2 regions of the Vibrio sp. 2033 genome follow, and region 1 is predicted to be linked to the other one. Evidence: riboswitches for the same ligand, from Rfam matches in the RefSeq annotation. Region 1 holds a riboswitch; the other holds the start of a gene.
What was found. A riboswitch is a leader RNA that binds a small molecule or an ion and turns the genes downstream of it on or off. The one in region 1 is predicted to bind lysine.
Positions count from the first base shown of each region.

Region 1 (12,354 bases):
GCAAATCCAATAAAGAACGTAGAAAACAGTGTAGCTCCAAGGGCTAAAACAGTGATCTCCCACTTTTGATCTTTAAGGTTCGGGAGTTTGATGCCTAGTCCACCAGCAAATAGTAAGAAGCCAAGAATGCCTTTGAGCAAGAAATCTTCGAAGTTAATCCTTGTGACCGTCTCCGTTGCAATTTCGGTGAGATGGAACCAGTTGTTTTGACCCGCAATTAAGATTAGAAGTGAAAGCACCATTGAACCTGCGGTAATCGCAATGGTGGTTTGCATCTTTCCTATCTTGCTGTTTACAAAAGCAATTAGCATCGCAGCTGCGGATAGAAAACATAAAGTATGATAGACCGACATAGAGCTCTCTATTTGTAACATTTTATGAATGGAATTCTCGGCTGATGCTGCTTAAATAGCAAACATTTTTTCGTGATTATTTTGCAAGTTAAGAAGGATATAAAATAATCATTAATTCTACGTTTAGACGTCTAGACTCCTGAAGTTTGTGTGATAGGATGGAAAGATAACTAAAGGAATGAGGCTGTACTGTGGGAAGTAACGTAATACAACAGATTGAAGCTCAATTGAAGCAACGTATTCTTTTGATTGATGGTGGTATGGGAACCATGATTCAAGGGTACAAACTTGAAGAGCAAGACTATCGAGGAACGCGCTTTGCGGATTGGCATTGTGATCTAAAAGGTAACAACGACCTGTTGGTTCTAAGTCAGCCTCAACTTATCAAGGAAATTCACGCTGCATATTTAGAAGCGGGTGCAGATATTCTCGAAACCAACACGTTTAACGCAACAACCATTGCGATGGCTGACTACGAGATGGAAAGCCTAAGTGAAGAAATTAACTTTGCTGCTGCCAAGCTTGCACGTGAAGTTGCAGACGAATGGACCGCAAAAACACCCGATAAACCGCGTTATGTCGCAGGGGTTTTAGGGCCGACGAACCGCACTTGTTCTATCTCTCCTGATGTAAACGACCCTGGATATCGAAATGTTTCTTTCGACGAGTTAGTTGAGGCTTACTCTGAATCGACTCGAGCGCTGATTAAAGGTGGTTCTGATCTTATTCTTATCGAGACCATCTTCGATACTCTTAACGCTAAGGCTTGTTCATTTGCTGTTGAAAGTGTGTTTGAAGAGATGGGGATTGAGTTACCTGTGATGATCTCGGGGACTATTACTGATGCTTCCGGTAGAACATTATCCGGTCAAACCACAGAAGCGTTTTACAACTCATTACGTCATGTTAAACCGATTTCGTTTGGTTTGAACTGTGCACTTGGCCCGGATGAACTGCGTCCTTATGTTGAAGAGCTCTCGCGTATATCAGAATCTTTTGTTTCCGCTCACCCAAATGCTGGGCTTCCGAATGCATTCGGCGAATACGATTTGTCGCCAGAAGATATGGCTAAGCATGTTAAAGAGTGGGCTCAAAGCGGCTTTTTAAACTTGATTGGTGGGTGTTGTGGTACAACTCCTGAGCACATTCGCCAAATGGCACTCGCGGTTGAAAATATCGCCCCTCGTCAATTACCTGAACTTCCCGTTGCTTGTCGCTTGTCTGGCTTAGAGCCGCTCGCCATTGATAAAGACTCTTTATTCATCAATGTCGGTGAGCGTACGAATGTAACTGGTTCTGCGCGTTTTAAGCGCTTGATTAAAGAAGAACTGTACGACGAAGCGCTCGATGTGGCTCGTCAACAAGTTGAAAATGGCGCTCAAATTATCGATATCAACATGGATGAAGGCATGTTGGATGCACAAGCTTGTATGGTTCGCTTTTTAAACCTTTGTGCGTCAGAACCTGAAATCTCAAAAGTACCAATCATGGTTGACTCTTCCAAGTGGGAGGTTATTGAAGCCGGTCTTAAGTGTATCCAAGGCAAAGGCATTGTTAACTCGATCTCTCTCAAAGAAGGCAAAGAGAAATTCGTTGAACAAGCTAAGTTGATCCGCCGTTACGGTGCGGCTGTGATTGTGATGGCGTTTGATGAGATTGGGCAAGCAGATACACGTGAGCGCAAAGTAGAAATTTGTACCAACGCTTACCGAATTCTTGTTGATGAAGTGGGCTTTCCACCAGAAGACATCATTTTTGACCCAAACATTTTTGCCATTGCTACGGGGATCGAGGAGCATAATAACTACGCGGTGGATTTCATTGAAGCCGTTGGCGATATCAAACGTGATTTACCACATGCGATGATATCTGGTGGTGTTTCTAACGTCTCATTCTCTTTCCGTGGCAATAACTATGTACGTGAAGCGATTCACGCGGTGTTCCTCTACCACTGTTTTAAAAATGGTATGGATATGGGGATTGTGAATGCGGGTCAGTTAGAAATCTACGATAACGTGCCTGAAAAATTGCGTGAGGCTGTGGAAGATGTCGTTCTTAACCGTCGTGATGACGCCACTGAGAGATTGTTAGATATCGCGGCGGAATATGCAGGCAAAGGGGTAGGTAAAGAGGAGGATGCCTCTGCACTTGAGTGGAGAACTTGGCCTGTTGAAAAGCGTTTAGAGCACGCGTTAGTGAAAGGAATAACTGAGTTCATCGTTGATGATACCGAAGAGGCTCGTGTCAACGCTTCAAAGCCATTAGAGGTGATTGAAGGCCCACTAATGGATGGGATGAACGTCGTCGGAGACTTGTTTGGTGAAGGTAAAATGTTCCTTCCTCAGGTCGTAAAATCTGCACGAGTGATGAAGCAAGCAGTCGCGCATCTGGAGCCCTACATCAATGCAGAAAAGCAGGTGGGACAAACAAACGGTAAGATTTTGCTAGCGACGGTCAAAGGTGATGTACATGATATCGGGAAAAATATCGTTGGCGTTGTATTGCAGTGCAATAATTATGAAATTATTGATCTTGGTGTCATGGTTCCTTGCGAAAAGATCTTAAAAGTAGCGCAAGAAGAAAACGTCGATATTATTGGTTTATCAGGGTTGATCACGCCTTCATTAGACGAAATGGTGCATGTTGCAAAAGAGATGGAGCGTCTCGACTTTAACTTACCTCTTCTCATCGGTGGCGCAACAACGTCAAAAGCCCATACAGCAGTTAAGATTGAGCAAAATTACAAGCATCCAGTGGTTTACGTGAGCAACGCCTCACGTGCAGTGGGCGTATGTACTTCTCTTCTGTCAGATGAACGTCGCCCTGAATTTGTTGAAAAACTTGAAGCTGATTACGAACGAGTACGTGATCAACATAATCGAAAGAAACCGAGAACCAAACCAGTGACATTAGAAGCTGCTCGAGCGAATAAAGTTGCTATCGATTGGGAAGCTTATACTCCTCCAGTGCCTGTTAAGCCTGGCATTCATATCTTCGATGATTTTGATGTGGCTATATTACGTCAATACATCGATTGGACACCATTCTTTATGACTTGGTCACTTGTGGGTAAGTATCCAACAATTTTCCAACATGAAGAAGTTGGTGAAGAAGCAAAACGTTTATTCGAAGATGCCAACGAGATACTTGATCGAGTTGAGCGAGAAGGCCTGTTAAAAGCGCGTGGAATGTGTGGCTTATTCCCTGCTGCGAGCGTGGGGGACGACATTGAAGTTTATGCTGATGAAACTCGTACCGACGTTGTGAAAGTATTACGTAACTTGCGACAACAGACCGAGAAACCAAAAGGATTCAACTATTGTTTATCCGACTACATCGCACCTAAAGAGTCGGGTAAGCATGATTGGATAGGGGCATTTGCTGTCACTGGTGGTATTGGTGAACGAGAGCTTGCTGATGAATACAAAGCACAGGGAGATGATTACAACGCAATTATGATTCAAGCGGTGGCGGATCGCCTAGCCGAAGCGTTTGCTGAGTATTTGCATGAGCGTGTCCGTAAAGAAATTTGGGGTTATGCTGCGGATGAAGATTTATCTAACGATGATCTCATTCGTGAAAAATACCAAGGTATTCGCCCTGCACCAGGTTATCCAGCGTGCCCTGAGCATACTGAAAAAGGACCGCTTTGGGAGCTACTTAATGTGGAAGAGAATATTGGCATGACTCTAACCTCCAGCTATGCAATGTATCCGGGCGCGTCAGTCTCTGGTTGGTATTTCTCTCATCCTGACTCACGTTACTTTGCGATCGCACAGATTCAAGAAGATCAGCTAGAGAGTTACGCCGATCGTAAGGGGTGGGATAGGATCGAGGCTGAAAAATGGTTAGGGCCAAACATTAACGGTTAAATTGATGTTTACCTCGTCCAAATGTAACAACTATTGAAACAACAAAGGGCTGCAGATACGCAGCCCTTTGTTTTATTGAGTTGAACTTACTTCTCAAACAACTCCGTGTGGAGTTTTTGTATGGCTTGTTTCGATACCGATTCATGGAGCAAGAAGCATAAGTTGTGAGGGCTAGCGCCATAACAAATCATGCGTAGGTTAAAATCTTCTAGCGTGCCAAAAACCTGTTTCGCGTAGCCTTTACTCTCACTCATGTTGTTACCAATGAGAGCAACGAGGCATAGGTCATGTTCAACTTCTACCTTACATAACTCTTCTAACTCTTCTCGTGCAGCTTGCGGCAGCTGCGGCGCGCCACCAGATGTATCAGTTTGATCAAGTGTTAACGATACACTGATTTCAGATGTCGTGATCAAATCGACAGAGATCTTATGCTTTGCAAGGATCTCAAAGACCTTTGCTAAGAAACCGTATGCGTGGAACATATTGGCGCTGCGTAGCGTTACCATGGTTTGGTTACAACGCAAAGCTAGCGCACGGAATAACGGTGAGCTTTCGACTTGGTGGCGAATCCAAGTTCCCCCTTTTTCAGGCTCTTTCGATGACCCTACAAATACCGGAATGTCGTGGCGCAATGCAGGTACTAGCGTAGAAGGGTGAAGGATTTTAGCGCCAAAGTTAGCCATTTCTGAAGCTTCACTAAAGCTGATCTCAGGAATTGGTGAGGCTTTTGGTGCAATTCGCGGGTCTGTTGTGTAGATACCCGGAACATCAGTCCAGATTTCTAGCCCTGCCGCTTTAACGCTCTCAGCAATTAAGGCGGCGCTGTAATCGCTGCCCCCTCGACCTAATGTTGTTGTATTACCGGCTTCGTCAGATCCTATGAAGCCTTGAGTAACAACAACGGATTGTTGGCAAAGTGGTACGAGTTTATCTTGCGCAAGCGTCGAAATTGCTTCAATGTTTGGCTCCGCGCGACCAAAGTTGTCATCAGTACGCAGCACATCGCGGATATCAAAGCGCACTGCTTGAATGCCTCGCTCACACATTAACTGAGTTAGAATGTGCGTCGACATGAGTTCACCACATGCGACTAAATGATCGGTTAACTTCGCACTAGCTTGGATAGATGCAGCCTCGGCCAGGCTGGTTACGGTATCTAATATGCCATACACCTCGGCAGCAGTTTTCGTGCTGTCTTCGAGCTGAGTTAAAATGGCGTCATGAATGTTGGCCAGATTTTGCAGTAGCTCAGTACGGTGCGTTTGATCCTGAACACCGTTGGCGAGTTCTACCAATAGGTTGGTGACGCCAGAGCAAGCGCTGCTCACGACTAGGCGAGTATTTGGATTGTTTTCGATAATGGTGGCGCAACGACTCATTGCCTCAAAGTTGGCAACACTGGTTCCACCGAATTTAGCTACGTTAAATGCGCTCACTGCGTTCTCCCACGACTTCCTAAAAAATTGTACATCCAATGTTTAGTGAGAAAAGGAACAGAGCAAAAAGAGAGGTATTTAGAATGCTATTTGAAAAATTTACCCTCAGAAGCCCTTCATCAGACTGCGCTGATGACAGTTGATGGGATTCAGCCCAATTCAACCGACAAGTCAAATCCTGCAACTTTGACTTACCTCGGCACTACTCCCCCTCAATGATTGGTGTTGGAATTGCGGTTCCACAAATCATCTACCTGGGTAGCGCTCCTCTTCTACATAAAGCTCAAACATTGAACGGTTTTGAGGCCTTAATGTCAATCAATATTTCAACCTTTATGGTGTTTTTTATTAACGATTTTGTGACACTGGTTTGACCTCCATACTTACGGCTAATTGCTGATAGAGGAAAAATCTATTAGGGTGAAGAACCCTACACCTGAGCCATGTTATTGAATAGAACTTTTAGAATGCTCAGGATAAAAGATAATCAAGGAGCTGACATGTCGATCCAAAGCTTTATTCCACCTCACCGTATTTTAATGGGACCTGGTCCTTCTGATATTTATCCTCAAGTGTTACAAGCACTAAGCCGTCCTACTGTAGGTCACCTTGATCCTCTGTTTATCGGTATGATGGATGAGCTCAAGCAGCTATTGAAGTATGCCTTTCAAACTGACAATGAGTTCACTATTGCGGTTTCAGCGCCAGGTAGTGCAGGGATGGAAACCTGCTTTGTAAACTTGATCGAGAAAGGCGATAAAGTGATCGTCTGCCGTAATGGTGTATTTGGTGAACGCATGCGCGAAAATGTCGTCCGTGCTGGTGGTGAAGTTGTTATCGTCGATGATGAATGGGGGACGCCTGTTTCCATTGATAAAGTCGAGCAAGCATTCGAACAGCACCCAGATACAAAAATTCTTGCTTTTGTGCATGCGGAAACCTCAACTGGTGCAGTCAGTGATGCTCAAGCATTGGGTAAGCTGGCGAAACAGCATAATGCATTATCTATTGTTGATGCGGTGACGTCACTTGGTGGTGTGCCGTTAAAAGTGGATGAATGGCAACTGGATGCGGTTTACTCTGGCAGTCAAAAATGTTTGTCATGTGTACCTGGACTCTCACCAGTGACGTTTTCTCCTGCCGCGATTGAAAAGATTCAAGCAAGAACAACACCAGTACAGAGTTGGTTCCTCGATCAGAGTTTAGTTTTGGGGTATTGGAGTGGAAAAGGCAAGCGTAGTTACCATCATACGGCGCCAGTTAATAGCTTGTATGCGCTTCATGAAGCTTTATTGATACTGAAAAATGAAGGATTAGAAAACGCTTGGGCTCGTCACCAACTGATGCATGAAAAACTCAAAAATGGCTTACAAAAGTTAGGATTTGAATTTGTTGTGGACGAAGCCCATCGGTTGCCACAATTAAATGCGATTTACGTGCCTGAAGGAATTGATGAAGCAAAAGTTCGTGCTCACTTGCTAGAAACCTATAACCTAGAAATTGGTGCAGGCCTTGGGGCATTAGCTGGTAAAGCGTGGCGTATTGGCTTAATGGGTTACGGCGCTCGATCTGAAAACGTTGCGCTGTGCTTAAAAGCGTTAGAAGAGTCACTCACTGAATAAAATCATACAGCAATGAGATAAAGAAAAGCGAAGGTCATCCCTTCGCTTTTTTGTACTTATTACTCTGCACCTGAAGTGGGGGCTGGTGAGGCAGAGATTGCTTGAGAAGGTGGTTGGTAATTGACGTCACTGAAATCAATCTTAGGGAACAAAAACTGCGCTTCAGCTCTAATTTGCTCCGCTTTACTTGAGTCATCTAAGCCTTGGTAGGCCAAAATCAAATTATTATAAAATGCAGGGCGAGGCTTATCTTTGATGATTTTTAGCGACCAATCGATATAAGGCTGAATCAAGGTTGCGTCTTGTTGGTACAGCCCAAGGTTTAAAAACGTGCTATAGACATCCCAATCAAACCTGTCTTTCCAAACCACAGGGTTACTGACTTGATTCAGAATATCAGGGTTAGTTGGTCTAGTGGTCTCAAACTTCGTCAATACATAGTTCGTATGTAATGCGCTTACCATGTAAAACGTAAACGCAACGGGAAGTACCAAACTAAAAACACGCAGCAAGCTTTTGGTCACATTACTAAAGCCGACTTGTCGATAACGAGAGACGCGCTGATCGACCCAGTACAGTAGGATAACGAAGATCAACCAATGCACGAGAGAGTGGTAGAAAGGGTATTCCAGTTGCGAGTGCAATACGATAGGTATAAACAAGGCCAGCAACGCAAGACGAGTTCCGCGTTTGGCTTGATAGATTCGATACAGTACCAGTGCCATCGCTAAGAAGATGCCGAGTATTGGCAGCAAGCCACCTTCTACTCCCCAGTAAAGCAGCTCGTTATGCGGATGATCCATGGCTGGCAAACCTGCTGGGTAATTCTCATTTAGGGCATGTTGACGAGCCGTATACAGCATGTACTCAGATTCAAACTTGCCATATCCATAACCAGTAAAAGGCTTTTCAATCACCATGTCTAATGTTTGCGGAAAAGTATACGCTCGAGGAGACTCCATATTTACTTTTTCTGCGGCTAACCTACCTCCATCAGGAAAGGCAAGATGCATGACAACGACAGAGAGTAAGAGCCCACTTACAAGTGACACAACCCAGCGGATAAAGCGCCCTTTGGTTGCAAAGCGGTACATGTATGGAATGACCAACAACACGGCGATGACCGAGGCTAACCAACCAGTGCGTGAAGCCAACGCCACAATTAGTGGTAAAGTTAAAACTGGTACGGCATAGAGAAGGTAAACATCGCTTAACTTACGATCGTATTTGTAGGGCTGACGTGCAAGTAAATAGCTGGCAATCACCAACCCTGTCGCAAGAAAACTGGCCATTACATTGGGCTGTTGGAAAATACCATAAGGACGATTGGCCACCGTGTCGTAACCAAACGGATTGCCTGGTTTGAGATACAGATATTGTGTCAGACCAAAAATGGCTTCGATAACAACCGCAAGGACAATGAACCATAATAGGCGTTGGCGATGTTTATTACTGAAATGAAATTGTTGTAAAACAATAAAGAACAGGACACCACACCACAGGCCTATGAGCTTATTGGCTGCCAAGCTGCTATTCGCATTTGGGTACAGAATGGGCACTGTCATGATAAGAGCACTAATGAACAAGCCGATGGTTAGTTTTGAGTAACGTAGCACTCGATTATTCGCTAGTTGGTAACACCCAATGCCTAATGCAAAGCTAAAAGCAATCCAAGTTGTCGCATTGAACGAAAGCGAAAGCCCCGAACCGCCGGGGTTGGGCATGAAAAAGTGCATTGCCAACACAAATAGTGTTGCCAAGGCAATGAGAAACTTGCGATTGAGGGGAACCTGTACTTTTTCGGGAGAAAGCTTTGTTCCACTTACATGTATAGTAGCCATAGTTATTGCGTTGTTTTGAATGAAAAAAGACCAGCACTTGCTGGTCTCGATACTTTACCTGTTTTTTCTACTTCAACATAGGCTTGAGGAAGTGAGCTGTGTGCGAACCCTCGATTTGCGACACATCTTCCGGAGTGCCTTGAGCGATTATCTCGCCGCCACCTTGACCCCCTTCAGGACCAAGATCGATAATCCAGTCCGCAGTCTTAATGACGTCCAGGTTATGCTCGATCACCACGACAGTGTTTCCGTGGTCGCGAAGTCTGTGCAGTACAGTGAGCAACTGCTGGATATCATGGAAGTGCAAGCCGGTTGTTGGTTCATCCAAAATGTACAAGGTTTTTCCTGTATCACGTTTGGATAGCTCTCGCGCCAGTTTCACACGCTGTGCTTCACCACCGGAGAGTGTTGTTGCCGCTTGACCCAATCGTATGTACGACAAACCCACATCCATCAGTGTTTGTAGTTTGCGAGCGATGGCAGGAACTGGATCGAAGAAGGTGCGTGCATCTTCGACCGTCATTTCTAGCACTTCATCAATAGTTTTACCTTTGTAACGTACTTCGAGCGTTTCACGGTTGTAGCGTTTACCTTTACACACATCACATGGCACATAAACATCTGGTAGGAAGTGCATTTCTACTTTGATAACACCGTCACCCTGACAGGCCTCACAACGACCACCGCGTACGTTAAAACTAAAACGGCCCGGTTTGTAACCGCGAGAACGCGACTCCTGTGTGCCTGCAAACAGTTCACGGATTGGTGTAAAGATCCCCGTATAGGTTGCAGGGTTAGAGCGAGGTGTACGGCCAATTGGGCTTTGATCGATATCGATGACTTTATCGAAGTGCTCTAGACCTTTAATCGATTTATAAGGTGAAGGCTGAGCCGTTGTCGCTCCGTTAAGTTGGGTATGCGCAATTTTAAAGAAAGTATCATTAATCAGCGTTGATTTACCTGAGCCAGATACTCCTGTAATACAGCTGAATAACCCAACGGGAATTGAAAGGTTAACGTTTTTAAGGTTATTACCTGTTGCGCCTAATAGCTCAACCGTTTTTTTCGGATCTCGCGGCGTGCGATCTTTCGGTACTGCGATTTCTTTAACACCACTTAAGTACTGACCTGTCAGAGAATTCGGATTCGCGACTATCTCTTCCATGGTGCCTTCCGCAACAACATTACCACCATGTACGCCAGCACCAGGACCAATATCTATGACATGATCTGCACAGCGAATCGCATCTTCATCGTGTTCTACCACAAGTACGGTATTACCTAAATCGCGCAAATGAGTGAGCGTTTTTAATAAGCGTTCATTATCACGCTGGTGGAGACCAATCGACGGTTCATCTAAGACGTACATGACACCAACAAGACCTGCACCAATTTGGCTTGCTAAACGAATACGTTGAGCTTCACCGCCTGATAAGGTTTCAGCACTGCGTGATAAGTTTAGGTAGTTCAAACCGACGTTAACTAAGAATTGCAGACGGTCGTTGATTTCCTTCATCACTTTTTCAGCGATTTGGGCGCGTTGACCTTCCAGTTTCAAGGAATGGAAGAATTCCAATGCATCAGCAATGCTGAGTTCAACAATCTCAGGTAGTGTCGTATCAGCAATAAACACGTTACGTGCTTCAAGGCGTAGACGAGTACCGCCACAGCTTGAACAAGATTTAGTGGAGATGTATTTTGCAAGCTCTTCACGGACAGAGTTGGATTCTGTATCACGATAGCGACGTTCTAGGGTATTCAGAATACCTTCGAATGGATGGCGTTTAACGCGAATATCGCCACGATCGTTGATGTATTTAAACTCAATCTCAGTACGACCTGAGCCCTTTAGAATGACATCTTGCGTTTTCTTTGGCAGAGAATTAAAAGGGGCATGGAGGTCAAAACCATAATGATCGGCCAATGAGGTGAGCATTTGGAAGTAGTAGTAGTTCTTTTGATCCCAACCGCGAATCGCACCTTGTGCCAAGCTTAATGAATCATCTTGAATGACTCGGCTTGGATCGAAGTATTGTTGAACACCCAAGCCATCACAAGTGCCACATGCACCAGCAGGGTTGTTGAATGAGAAAAGTCGCGGCTCTAACTCTTGCATGCTGTAACCACATTGTGGACAAGCGAAGTTGGCGGAGAAAATAATCTCTTCACCGTCGCCATCCATTGGCGCGACAACCGCAATTCCGCCTGATAATTCGAGCGTGGTCTCGAAAGATTCGGCCAAGCGCTGTTGTAAGTCTGGACGAACTTTAAAGCGGTCTACCACCACTTCAATGGTGTGCTTTTTATGTAGCTCAAGGGTTGGAGGATCGGAAAGATCGCAAGTTTCTCCATCAATACGCGCACGAATAAAGCCTTGAGCCGCTAAGTTCTCAAGCGTTTTAACATGCTCACCTTTACGTTCTTTGACAATAGGTGCCAATAGCATCATTTTGCTGCCTTCCGGCATCTCTAGGACTTTGTCCACCATTTGACTGATGGTTTGCGCAGCAAGAGGGGCATGGTGCGTTGGACAGCGGGGTTCGCCCACACGAGCATACAATAGACGTAAGTAGTCGTAGACTTCGGTAATTGTACCGACGGTTGAACGCGGGTTATGAGAGGTAGATTTCTGTTCAATAGAAATCGCAGGTGATAACCCTTCAATGTGGTCGACATCGGGTTTTTCCATCAGAGACAAAAACTGACGAGCGTAGGCAGAGAGAGACTCTACGTAGCGTCGTTGGCCTTCTGCATACAATGTATCGAAAGCGAGAGAGGATTTACCGGAGCCACTTAGTCCAGTAATGACAATCAGTTTATCGCGAGGGATTGTAAGATTAATGTCTTTAAGGTTATGGGTTCGGGCACCGCGAACTTCTATTTTATCCATCGTTTTTGCTCTATGTATAACCAAGTGGGGCAAGTATTACATAGTGTGAGAAATGTGCAAAGAAAATTACTGGATAAAAAAACAGTAAAGTAAAAAGCCCAGCGTTGTGCTGGGCTTTCGATACAGTAATTTCGTACTACGACGATGCTTTATACAGCTTTTTGTGTTGCGTGCTTACCTAGCTCAGAGGTTTTTTCATCTTTTAGATACAGGTTTTCAAAACAATAGTTAGTTGCTTCGATGTAACCTTCAACGCTACCACAGTCAAAGCGTTTGCCCTTGAATTTGTAAGCCAACACACAGCCCGCTTTTGCTTGCTTCAGCAGCGCGTCAGTGA
Region 1 covers NZ_JAWOVC010000017.1:1,813-14,166, forward strand. Annotated here, with positions in the region: gene R7P74_RS18815 (cation:proton antiporter) at 1-353, opposite strand, end outside; gene metH (methionine synthase) at 545-4,225, shown strand; gene lysC (lysine-sensitive aspartokinase 3) at 4,312-5,664, opposite strand; lysine riboswitch at 5,766-5,944, opposite strand; gene R7P74_RS18830 (pyridoxal-phosphate-dependent aminotransferase family protein) at 6,165-7,286, shown strand; gene R7P74_RS18835 (PglL family O-oligosaccharyltransferase) at 7,346-9,127, opposite strand; gene uvrA (excinuclease ABC subunit UvrA) at 9,195-12,017, opposite strand; gene galU (UTP--glucose-1-phosphate uridylyltransferase GalU) at 12,167-12,354, opposite strand, start outside.

Region 2 (12,354 bases), on a different contig from region 1:
TGTTTTCTTGGTATGCCTATCAACTTAAGTCAATTTTGTACCGTTTCCCAAAAACCTACGTATCAATAGTAGGCGGACTCGGAGGAACAGTGAGCTACTTTGCTGGCTATAAGCTCCAAGCCGTTGAATTTGGATTTAGCACTGGCGCTACACTGGCAATGTTGTTTGTCGAATGGTGCGTCATGATGCTCTTGATACTCAAGGTGTACGGAAATGAAAAGCTTGAAGAGAGTTTTAACTCAGAGACTGACTAGGTTGCTTGCGTTGGTAATAGTAACTGGCTCTTTTGCTCTGCAAGCTCAACCTGTTGGAAATAGCGAAGCTGCCAGCAACATTGCGAATTGGAAGGGGTGGAAAACTGTTGGAGAAGCCCAACTTACTTGGTTCATCTTCGATATTTATCACTCAAGATTAAAAGCGCCTGATGGAAAGTTCATCGTAAGCGATGACGTATCGCCACATCCCCTTGCATTGGAAATTAATTACAAGAGAGACATCAGTAAGCAACAGCTGCTTGATGTGACGGATGAGCAGTGGGCGAAATTGGGTTTTACTGACTCATATCGAAAAGATTGGATTAGCGAGCTCGATCGTATGTTTCCTGATATTCAAAAAGGTGACGAGCTTACTTATCTAACAGATGGAAAATCTGGTCAGCTTTTTTATAAGCAGGTTGGGGACGTGCAAGTAAAGAACGTTGGTATCATTGAAGACGAACGAATGAACGATGCATTTTTGGCTATATGGTTATCACCCAACACAGAATTTCCGAAACTCCGAAAACAATTGATAGGGCAGGTTAGATAGTGTTTAAACGAATTTTTAAATCAGCGACTTTAGTGGCAGCTGTTTTTCTTTCGGCATGTTCCGCAGACATTGATAATTACCGCTCTTCTACACCGACTTTTGACGTATTCGGTTATTTCGAAGGCGACATAAAGGCGTGGGGGATGGTGCAAGATTATACCGGACAGCAAACGCGTCGCTTTGAAGTCGATATAGTGGGTACTGTAGCGGGTGATACGCTGACGCTGGTGGAAGACTTCGTGTTTGATGACGGAGAGGTGGACCAGCGAATTTGGGTTATCACTAGATTAGAAGACGGTCGTTATGAAGGTAAGGCAGACGATATTATAGGTGTAGCAACAGGGGAAGAGCAGGGCAATGCGTTACAGTGGCAATATGACTTTGAGCTACAAATGGAGGATTCATCAGTGACGGTTGCTTTTGATGATTGGCTTTATCGTCAGGATGACAGACACGTTTTCAATCTAACGAAAATAAAAAAGTTTGGTGTGGAAGTAGGAACAATAACCTTGTTCTTCCAAAAGCAGCCATAACAAATGGGGCTGATCTTCAATTAATAATCCATGCCATATAACTAAAATTATTTTCTCCCGACCTAACTCTCCTAACTAAAAAAGGTTGACGCTTTCGCGTCAACCTTTTAGGTATCTGGTCGTTACAGGAGGATTACAGCTTATCTGTCAGCTCGATTGCTTGACCGATATAGTTCGCTGGTGTCATCTCTTTCAGACGTGCTTTCTCGTGCTCAGGAAGCTCAAGACCGTCGATGAAGTTACGCATTGCTTCGCCGTCAACACGCTTACCACGAGTTAGCTCTTTTAGCTTCTCGTATGGCTTCTCGATGCCGTAACGACGCATTACCGTTTGTACTGGCTCTGCTAGTACTTCCCAGTTCTTGTCTAGTTCAGCAAGAAGCGCTTCACGGTTTACTTCTAGCTTGCTGATGCCTTTAAGCGTAGAAGTGTAAGCGATGATAGCGTAGCCAACACCAACACCAAGGTTACGTAGAACCGTTGAGTCAGTTAGGTCACGTTGCCAACGAGAGATAGGCAGTTTCTGTGCTAGGTGGCCGAATACAGCGTTCGCAAGACCTAGGTTACCTTCTGAGTTTTCAAAGTCGATTGGGTTAACTTTGTGAGGCATTGTTGAAGAACCGATCTCACCAGCAATAGTTTTTTGCTTGAAGTGGCCTAGTGCAATGTAACCCCAAACGTCACGGTCGAAGTCAATCAGGATAGTGTTGAAACGAGCGATAGCGTCGAACAGCTCAGCGATGTAATCGTGCGGTTCGATTTGAGTTGTGTAAGGGTTCCAAGTTACGCCTAGAGACTCTGTGATGAATTCTTCAGAGAACTTGTGCCAATCTAGCTCTGGGTAAGCAGAAAGGTGTGCATTGTAGTTACCTACTGCACCGTTGATTTTCGCTAGGATCTCAACGTTTTCGATTTGCTTGAATTGACGCTCCATACGGTACGCCACGTTTGCCATTTCTTTACCCATAGTAGATGGAGAAGCAGGCTGACCGTGTGTACGAGATAGAAGAGGAATGTCGCGGTATTCCTCTGCTAGTGTTTTGATAGCGTCGATTAGGTTACGGATTTCTGGAAGAATCACGTTCTCACGAGCTTCTTTAAGCATTAGAGCGTGTGATGTGTTGTTGATGTCTTCAGAAGTACATGCGAAGTGGAAGAACTCGTTTACTGCGTGCAGTTCAGGAACGTCTGCTACTTTCTCTTTTAGGAAGTACTCAACCGCTTTTACGTCGTGGTTAGTTGTACGCTCGATCTCTTTGATACGGCGTGCATCTTCTTCAGAGAAGTTTGCAGCAAGGTCGTCTAGGAATTGGTTTGCTTCTGCGCTAAACGCTGGCACTTCTGCAATTTCAGCAGTAGCAGCAAGCTTTTGTAGCCAGCGGATTTCAACGATAGTACGGTACTTTAGTAGACCGTATTCACTGAAAATTTCGCGTAACGCAATTGTCTTGCTTCCGTAACGGCCGTCTACTGGTGAAACAGCAGTCAATGCTGACAGTTCCATGATGTTCTCCTGAATTGGGTTTCTAAATTTCGTGAGCTTTATACCAATAACTGTGGCAATTGTCACGAATATTGCGCAAACGTTTGCGCGAGATTTGTTTTAGTCGAAAAAAATGAGCTCGCGATAAACGCGAGCTGCTTATTTGATATTTTACTACAGACGAGCAAGAAGGATTTGTGCTTGCTCTACCATCTTCTTGCGCCCGAAGATTAGGTGGCGACGCTTACCACCAACTTGACGCCAAAGAACTGCACTACGAATGCCAGATAACAACAGCGCACGAACTTTGTGTTGGCTTGCCGTCTGCTGCAGTACAGATGGCGTGCCTGTTACTTGAATGCGTGGGCCAATAGGGCTAACGACATCCAGATAGATGCTCGCTAAATTGCTGATCATTTGATCGTCTAGTAGCTCAAAGTGCTCTGACTGACGCTTGGCCATTTGAATACGATCACCAAGCTGAGACATAGCATCGTTACGAGAGCTTAACTTACGCTCTAACGCCATTAAACTAATAATGTAACGAGTAATTTCACTGCCTGATGGTGTGCTATCAATCCCTTTAACCAAGCATTCTAGGCCGAGCTTTAGATCGGCTTCGCGACCGAATACGCCAACTGTGTTAGCAGGGTTCGTGCTCAAAATAGCGTTGATTGATGTTTCAAAAGCATCTTGATCACAATGTCCGTTTCTCGCTACCTGTTGAACTAAAGCAACAGCTTGGCAAATCCCAGCGAAAGCGATAGTACGGTCATAAAGTGTATTCGCCACGTAACGACTCCTAAGCTTGAGAATATTTAATGCGTTGCTCGATGATGCCGCCACCTAGGCACACGTCACCTTTGTAGAACACTGCTGATTGACCTGGAGTTACAGCAATTTGTGGCTCGTCAAAGATAACTTTAATGTTTTCATCATCGATAGGGATGATTGTACAAGGAATATCTTCCTGACGGTAACGAGTTTTCACTGTGCACTTCATAACATCGCGAATTGGCTCACGATCTACCCAATGAAGTTGTGATGCAAGTAGACCTTCTGATTTCAACATTGGATGGTCTTTACCTTGAACAGCAATCAAAACGTTACGTTCTAGATCTTTCTCACCAACGAACCATGGGTCCTCGTTACCACCGCCGCCTTTACGGCCACCGATGTGTAGACCTTTACGCTGACCAAGTGTGTGGTACATCAGGCCTTGGTGTTGACCAATCACTTCGCCTTCAGGTGTTTCGATGTTGCCTGGTTGAGCTGGAAGGTAGCGACCTAGGAATTCTGTAAACTTGCGTTCGCCGATGAAACAAATACCCGTAGAGTCTTTCTTCTTCGCCGTGATTAGATCTTGCTCTTCCGCGATGCGGCGTACTTCTGGCTTCTCTAGGTCACCAACAGGGAATAGGCTACGCGCAATTTGCTCGTTGCTTAATGTGTACAGGAAGTAGCTTTGATCTTTGTTGCCATCTAGACCACGTAGCATCTGTGGTTTTTCACCGTTTTCTGGGAAAGAGCGACGCACATAGTGGCCCATTGCAATGTAATCAGCATCAAGTACTTCATCAGCGAATTCTAGGAATGCTTTGAACTTGATTTCTTTGTTACAAAGAATGTCAGGGTTCGGAGTACGGCCAGCTTTGTATTCAGCAAGGAAGTACTCAAATACGTTATCCCAGTATTCGGCAGCAAAGTTGATAGTGTGTAGGTGGATGCCTAGCTTGTCACATACTGCCTGAGCGTCAGCAAGATCTTCTGCCGCTGTACAATATTCTTCGTTGTCATCTTCTTCCCAGTTCTTCATGAAAAGGCCTTCTACTTGGTAGCCTTGCTGCTTTAGAAGATACGCGGAAACAGATGAATCAACGCCGCCGGACATACCGACGATGACTTTCTTTTGACTGTTATCAGACATTACTAAACACCACTTAAATAAACGGGATGCAGATTCTATCAGAATCCACAGACCGGTGACAGATCCGAGATCGAAATCACAATTCGTTTCGCTGGATTTTTCTTCAACAAAGATTCGAACGAGTAATTTCGCAAGTATAGAAGAGGTATATATGGCATAGTTGGCCAAAATCCAAGAGGAAACACCAAATGACAGAAGAAAACCAATTTATGCAAGAAAGTGAGTTGATTGAAATTGTTGAAAATCAGCTCGAAGATGGTAACCCGCTTAAAGTAAAAGAAACCCTTATGCGTTTAATGATGACTGGCACACCACGTGAAGATGCGGTTGCGATGATGGCATGTGCGATGTCAATTGAGATTTTTGATGTGATGAAGAATGAAGGTGAGTTCAACCTAAAGCGTTATAGCGAGCACCTTGAGCAACTACCAGATCTCAGCTTTATGGAAGGTGAATAAGCCACCTAAAAGAAAAAAGTAGTCAGCAAACGTTTGCTATAATCGCTTTTATTGCTGCTTTATTATTAGCGGTATAGAATCCGCTCTCCTTTTCATCCCCTTACTCAGACTGACAATATGAAATTTCCTGGACAACGCAAATCGAAGCACTATTTTCCTGTTCATGCTCGTGACCCGCTGGTGAGCCAAGCACAAGAAAGCAAGAAGATGACGCGCACTCACATCATTGGTATTGACCAAACCTTGGTTGATATTGAAGCAAAAGTTACAACGGATGTGATTGAAAAGTACGGTCTGAGTAAAGGTCACTCTCTGGTTATCGATGACGAAAGAGCAGAAGAGTTATACCAGCAACTGAAAGAAGAGAACTTGATTACCAATGAGTATGCGGGCGGTACAATTGGTAACACGCTACATAACTACTCCGTGCTAGCGGATGACCGCTCCACACTACTTGGAGTGATGAGCCAGGATATTAAGATTGGCAGCTACGGTTACCGTTATCTTTGTAATACATCAAGCCGCATGGATTTGAACTACCTACAAGGTGTAGATGGTGCAATTGGCCGTTGCTTTGCTCTTATCACAGAAGACGGTGAACGTACTTTTGCTATCAGCGAAGGGCAAATGAACCAACTCCATCCTGATAGCATTCCAGAGAAAATCTTTAAAAATGCATCAGCACTTGTACTGACGTCATATCTAGTACGTTGCAAAGACGGCGACCCAATGCCGGAAGCAACAATGAAAGCGATTGAGTACGCGAAAAAGAATGATGTGCCTGTTGTTCTGACTCTAGGCACAAAGTTTGTTATTCAAGATGATCCTAAATATTGGCAAGAATTCATTCGAGATAACGTTTCTGTCGTTGCGATGAATGAAGATGAAGCAGAAGCTCTGACAGGGGAATCTGATCCACTTGCTGCGTCTGACAAAACATTGGAGTGGGCTGATCTAGTATTGTGCACGGCGGGTCCTGTAGGTCTATTTATGGCTGGGTATACGGAAGATAGCGCGAAGCGCGAAACTTCTTTGCCATTACTTCCAGGGTCAATTGCTGAATTTAATCGTTATGAATTTAGTCGTCCGGCGAAAAAAGACTCATGCGAGACGCCAATAAAAGTGTACTCGCATATCTCGCCATATATGGGTGGCCCAGAAAAAATTAAGAATACAAATGGCGCAGGTGATGCCGCGTTATCTGCTGTTCTTCATGATATGGCAGCAAATAAATACCATAAAGAAAATGTGCCTAATTCAAGCAAGCACAGTAACGAGTATTTAACTTACTCTTCTTTTTCTCAAGTCTGCAAATACGCAAACCGCGCGAGCTACGAAGTTCTCGTGCAACATTCACCACGATTGTCGCGCGGACTTCCTGAGCGAGAAGATAGCCTAGAAGAAGCATACTGGGAACGTTAATACGAAGCAGTTTAATTAACTATTCTGTAACTAAAGTAAAAGGCACATTAAGAAATGTGCCTTTTTTATTTGTAATGGTTTAAATAAAAAAGGCTCCCTATGGGAGCCTTTTAAAAATAGCACGGATCTAGATTAGGAACTCATCCAGAGATTTACCTGCATCAAGTTGCTCTTGAATCGCCGAAGGTGTACGACCTTGGCCAGTCCAAGTTTTCTCATTACCGTTTGAATCTGTGTATTTGTATTTAGCAGGGCGAGGTGCGCGCTTCGCTTTGCCTTTCGTCTTAGTTTCGCCAGATAGCGCAGTAATAAGTGCTTCTACGTCAATACCGTCTTGAGCGATTTTCTCAGCAATCTCTGCAAGCTTAGCTTCTTGCTCTGCTTGTGCTGCGCGTTCTGCTTCTTCTGCTTCACGACGCTCATCTACGACAGTAGTGAGTTTATCTAGAGCTTCTTCCAATTGTTCTAGAGTCAGCTCACGAGAAAATGCACGAAGGCTACGGATATTTAGAAGGGTTTTAGTCAGCTCTGACATAACGATTCCTATTAAAAGGTTAATGTGTTGGGCACTTTTTATCGTTACGATTAAATAATGCCAATCTATAAATAAACAAAGAGTCCTTATATTTAACTTTATCTTTTCCTTATGTGCAAATGCTAAATCAAGATTTTGTTTAAATTTGACTATTTTTTAAAGCAATTAATATTATTACACTCGAAATAAATCATTATTAGATGAGAACTAAAATCAACAATCATTATTGTATAGAGAGAGTGACAGCTTGGTTTTTTATAAAAAAATTTGAGTTATTACTTAAAAATATGAAGCATCCATCTTTAATGGTGTGTCATATATCCTTAATTTATTGATATAAGATAAACCATGATATTTCTAAGGTAGTAATAATGTTTCATAAATAACATGATTGATGTGATTTCAGTTGCACAAAACTTATGGAAGTAGGCAAGGTTTATAAATTATCTCAGTCATTATTTATTTGTTTAATTTAGTTTGATGTGTTGCATTGACTCTCATCATAAGTACAATGGCTGCCACCTGATGCAATATTGCAGACAATTTGTTGTTAATTTGTACAGTTAGTGGTTAATTGTTTGTTGTTGCCGTAGAGGCGCGGTCTCGAAGAGTAGCTATTATTGGGGTGATGCCAATGAGTAATAGTGGAAGGCGAAGATTGCCGAAGTAAGTAACTCATCAAAGTTACTTGCTGGGGTTGTATCTGAAAGGAACAACACTGCCATAGTATATATTCACATTAAACTATGGAGCGCTACTGTAGGGTTGGGTGGAGTGTTCGCTTCCCTGTCGCTAAGTTCAACATGAGCACGTATCGTATGCTACGTGACTTGTCTGCAGTAGATCTCTAGCCAAACTTTGGTTTTTGAAGATCATGAATTTAATAGATTTTTCTAGTTCTCCTGTTTCATTATTGCCACCTATTGTCGCTTTGACTTTGGCGATTTTGACTCGACGTGTATTAATTTCCTTGGGTGTAGGTATCGTGCTAGGTGCGGTGCTACTTAATAGCTGGTCTATCAGCGACACCGCAGGTTACGTCAGTTCTCAAGTTTCTTCTGTCTTTATTGAAGATGGCGGAATTAACACTTGGAACATGAGCATTGTTGGTTTCCTAATCTTATTAGGTATGACAACAGCTTTATTAACGCTATCTGGCGGTACTCGTGCTTTTGCTGAATGGGCACAATCTCGAGTGAAGAGTAAACGCGGCTCCAAACTTCTTGCCGCCTTTTTAGGCGTATTCATTTTTGTCGATGATTACTTTAATAGCCTTGCTGTTGGTGCGATCTCTCGCCCAGTAACCGATCGCTTTTATGTGTCTCGCGCTAAGCTTGCGTACATTCTAGACTCAACCGCTGCTCCAATGTGTGTAATTATGCCTGCTTCTAGCTGGGGTGCTTACATTATTACTATTATTGGCGGAATCTTAGTCTCACATGGGATCACAGAGTATTCGGCTCTTGGCGCATATGTTCGTCTTATCCCAATGAACTTCTACGCCGTTTTTGCGCTGCTAATGGTGTTCGCTGTTGCGTGGTTTGGTCTTGATATTGGTAAAATGCGTGAGCATGAGATCTCTGCATCGCAAGGTCGTGGCTTTGATAAAGACAAAGAAAATGACTCGCAAGAAGCGCATGACCTAAATGAAGAGCTAGATATCCGTGAAAGTGAAAAGGGTAAAGTGTCAGATTTGATATTTCCTATCGTGACGCTGATTATCGCGACTATCGCTTCAATGCTTTACACGGGTGGCCAAGCATTGGCTGCTGATGGTAAGGAGTTTGCGCTTCTTGGTGCTTTTGAAAATACAGATGTAGGTACATCACTAATCTACGGTAGCTTGCTTGGCTTAGCAGTTGCACTGTTTACTGTTGTGAAGCAAGGTCTACCAATGGCTGAGATCGCACGTACACTTTGGATTGGTGCTAAGTCTATGTTTGGTGCGATTCTAATCTTAGTATTTGCCTGGACCATTGGTTCTGTTATCGGTGATATGAAGACAGGTACTTACCTTTCGACAATGGCGCAGGGCAATATTAACCCTCATTGGCTCCCAGTTATCCTATTCTTGTTGTCTGGCCTGATGGCGTTCTCAACAGGTACTTCATGGGGTACGTTCGGCATCATGCTTCCAATCGCTGGAGACATGGCTGGCGCAACAGACGTAGCGCTAATGCTACCGATGCTGAGTGCGGTTTTAGCTGGTGCGGTATTCGGTGACCATTGTTCACCAATCTCAGATACGACTATCCTGTCATCGACGGGGGCACGTTGTAACCACATTGACCACGTATCAACACAGTTACCTTATGCATTATCAGTCGCGCTTGTTTCATGCGTCGGCTTTATTGCCCTTGGTATGACTGCTTCAATTGCGTTTTCGTTCATTGCAGCGTCGATAACATTCGTTATCGTTTGCGCTATTTTGTCATGGCTTTCAAAGTCTAAAATAGCGTCTTGCCAGAGTGCGTAAGTTGTTTTGAATAGATTCGTTACAGAGGGAAGCTCCGCTAATTTAGCGGAGCTTTTTTTTAACGCGACTTAGGTGAGGGGGGCAATCGCGTTTTTGGGGATAAAAGTCTCGTGTTAAGAGCGAATTGTTTGTGTACCGAGCTCTCCTTGATGGGCTGTAATGGAAAAGCAATCCATCTTCTTCTTAGTTCTAAGCAAAGACTATGAAGCAAAGACTATGCCCATTTTAAGCTTTTGATTTTTAATACAGCAAAATACGCATGGTTGCGATGCAGAGTTAACTAAATGATATCTAAAGAGTTACCTGTTACACAGTGTTACGTTACACCTATACAGTATTTAAACATTTAAGTTGTATTTCTTTATTAATCGATAAAGCGTTGTTCTTGAAATGCCGAGATGACGTGCAGCCGCACTCATATTGTGTTTATTTTCTTCGATAGCTTGCAGTAGGTAGTCGAGATCAATTTGGTCCACAGAAGGGAGCAATTGCCTCTCATTGTTATCAAGGCCCAAGTCAGCGACGAGAAGCGTGTGATCTTCACACATGACAATTGCTCGTTGGATGACATTACGCAGTTCTCTTACGTTGCCTGGCCAACGATGTTTGAGGAGCTTGGCTTTTACCTTATCAGACATTTTTTGTACCTGACCATGAGACAGATCTGCTAGGAAGTGTTCAGATAAAATAATAATGTCTTTTCCACGCTTTCTCAGTGGAGGGATAGTTAATGGCAATATATTAAGCCGATAGAATAGATCTTCACGAAATCCTCCTTGTACGACCTCATTTTTCAAATCCACGTGGCTTGCTGCAATGACCCTACAGTCCACGTCAATGAATTTATCCGCTCCGACTTTATGGATTTGCTTACTCTCCAAAAAGTGAAGGAGGTGGATTTGTAGGTCTGGTGGCATGTCACCAATTTCATCAAGAAATAGGGTGCCTTTATGTGCCTTTTGAATAAAACCTATACGCTCTGAGATTGCGCCTGTAAATGCTCCTTTTTCATGGCCGAAAAGCTCGGATGCAATAAGACCACTTGGAATGGCTCCACAGTTGACTTCCACAAAAGGTGCTGAGTGTCTGTTCGACAATTGATGAATAAGGCGAGCGCAAAGACCTTTCCCAACACCAGTTTCACCCTGAATGAGGACTTCAGCATCACATTGAGCGTACTTTTGTATTGCAGTACGAAGTTCTTGGATACAGGCACTATTGCCGATCAACGGGTATAGTGCCGTATCGTCGAAATCTACAGCTTGTTTATTACTACCGTTACGCAGTTTCATTGTTAATCACTATTTTTTGCCCCGCTCTAATAATAGTTTTGAATGACTTGTCTCAAACGTGAGTTGCTGTCTCTTTATTGAGAAAAATGTCAATTAATGGGTTGGGTACGGTCTAAATAGTTGTTTTGGTGAATATTCATACTATTCTTCGCTTTCTTCGTCAGAGTAGAGCTGATTGGAGGTGTTCTTTCCACCAGAGTATTCAATATGGAAAAGAATTTAATTTCATTTAAATCAATGTCTTGTGAAAAATATTTAGAAAATATTCAATTGAGTATTGAAAAATATAGAATCCTTAGTTAGTGTGGTTACTAACAAAGCAACTCAAAAAGAGCCTTAAATAAGTATGCGTAATTTTGTAATGAACATTCATCACCATCATCACCCAATTTAGTCTTTCGGGCGATGTACGCATACCCGGGAGGCAGGAAACTCCCGGAGGTAAAATCAAAGTAAAAGCAGATTTTAAACCCTCGGGAGACTTCAATCTCCCGAGGGTTTTTTAGTTTTATTAGTTTGAAAAATACTTAGATATCAAAATCTTGCATAGGGACAAAGCAATGCAAACACAACGTTTAAGAATCGCAATTCAGAAAAAAGGTCGTCTTAGCAAAGAGAGTCAAGCTCTACTAAAACAGTGCGGCGTAAAGTTCAACGTAATGGGCGAGCGTTTAGTTGTCCATTCTGAAAATATGCCAATTGATTTACTCTTGGTTCGTGACGACGACATCCCAGGTTTAATTATGGATGGCGTGGTTGACCTTGGCTTTATTGGCGAAAATGAACTAGAAGAAGTTCGCCTTGACCGCAAAGCATTAGGTGAACCCTGCGAGTTTGTTCAGCTTCGTCGACTTGATTTTGGTGGCTGTCGTTTATCTATCGCAATCGACAAGGACGAAGAGTACAACGGTCCACAAGACTTAGCTGGCAAGCGTATTGCTACAACGTATCCTCAACTTCTAAAAGCGTACATGGATGAAGCCGGCGTTCCATTCTCTACATGTATGCTGACAGGCTCTGTAGAAGTTGCCCCTCGCGCGGGTCTCGCTGATGCTATCGCTGATTTGGTTTCTACAGGTGCAACACTGGAAGCGAACGGCCTTAAAGAAGCTGAAATTATCTTCAAATCAAAAGCGACATTGATTCAACGCACAGGTGAGTTCGACGCAGACAAAGTGGCGCTAATCGAAAAGCTGTTAACTCGCATGCAAGGCGTGCAGCAAGCGAAAGAATCTAAGTACATTATGCTTCACGCCCCAGCAGAGAAGTTAGATCAAATTAAAGCACTACTGCCAGGTGCTGAAGACCCAACTGTTCTTCCTCTTTCTGCAGATAAGCAGAAAATGGCTGTTCACTTAGTGAGTTCTGAAAACCTGTTCTGGGAAACAATGGAACAGCTGAAAGAGTTGGGCGCAAGTTCA
Region 2 covers NZ_JAWOVC010000001.1:548,058-560,411, reverse strand. Annotated here, with positions in the region: gene R7P74_RS02505 (DUF2878 domain-containing protein) at 1-254, shown strand, start outside; gene R7P74_RS02500 (chalcone isomerase family protein) at 214-807, shown strand; gene R7P74_RS02495 (DUF3833 domain-containing protein) at 807-1,340, shown strand; gene purB (adenylosuccinate lyase) at 1,474-2,844, opposite strand; gene hflD (high frequency lysogenization protein HflD) at 2,998-3,615, opposite strand; gene mnmA (tRNA 2-thiouridine(34) synthase MnmA) at 3,626-4,750, opposite strand; gene R7P74_RS02475 (hypothetical protein) at 4,939-5,208, shown strand; gene R7P74_RS02470 (inosine/guanosine kinase) at 5,326-6,630, shown strand; gene R7P74_RS02465 (H-NS family histone-like protein) at 6,758-7,165, opposite strand; lysine riboswitch at 7,748-7,930, shown strand; gene tet(35) (tetracycline efflux Na+/H+ antiporter family transporter Tet(35)) at 8,040-9,641, shown strand; gene R7P74_RS02455 (sigma-54 interaction domain-containing protein) at 9,980-10,933, opposite strand; His leader region at 11,303-11,440, shown strand; gene hisG (ATP phosphoribosyltransferase) at 11,494-12,354, shown strand, end outside.
Region 2: another riboswitch for lysine. It lies ahead of tet(35) (tetracycline efflux Na+/H+ antiporter family transporter Tet(35)); the one in region 1 lies ahead of lysC (lysine-sensitive aspartokinase 3).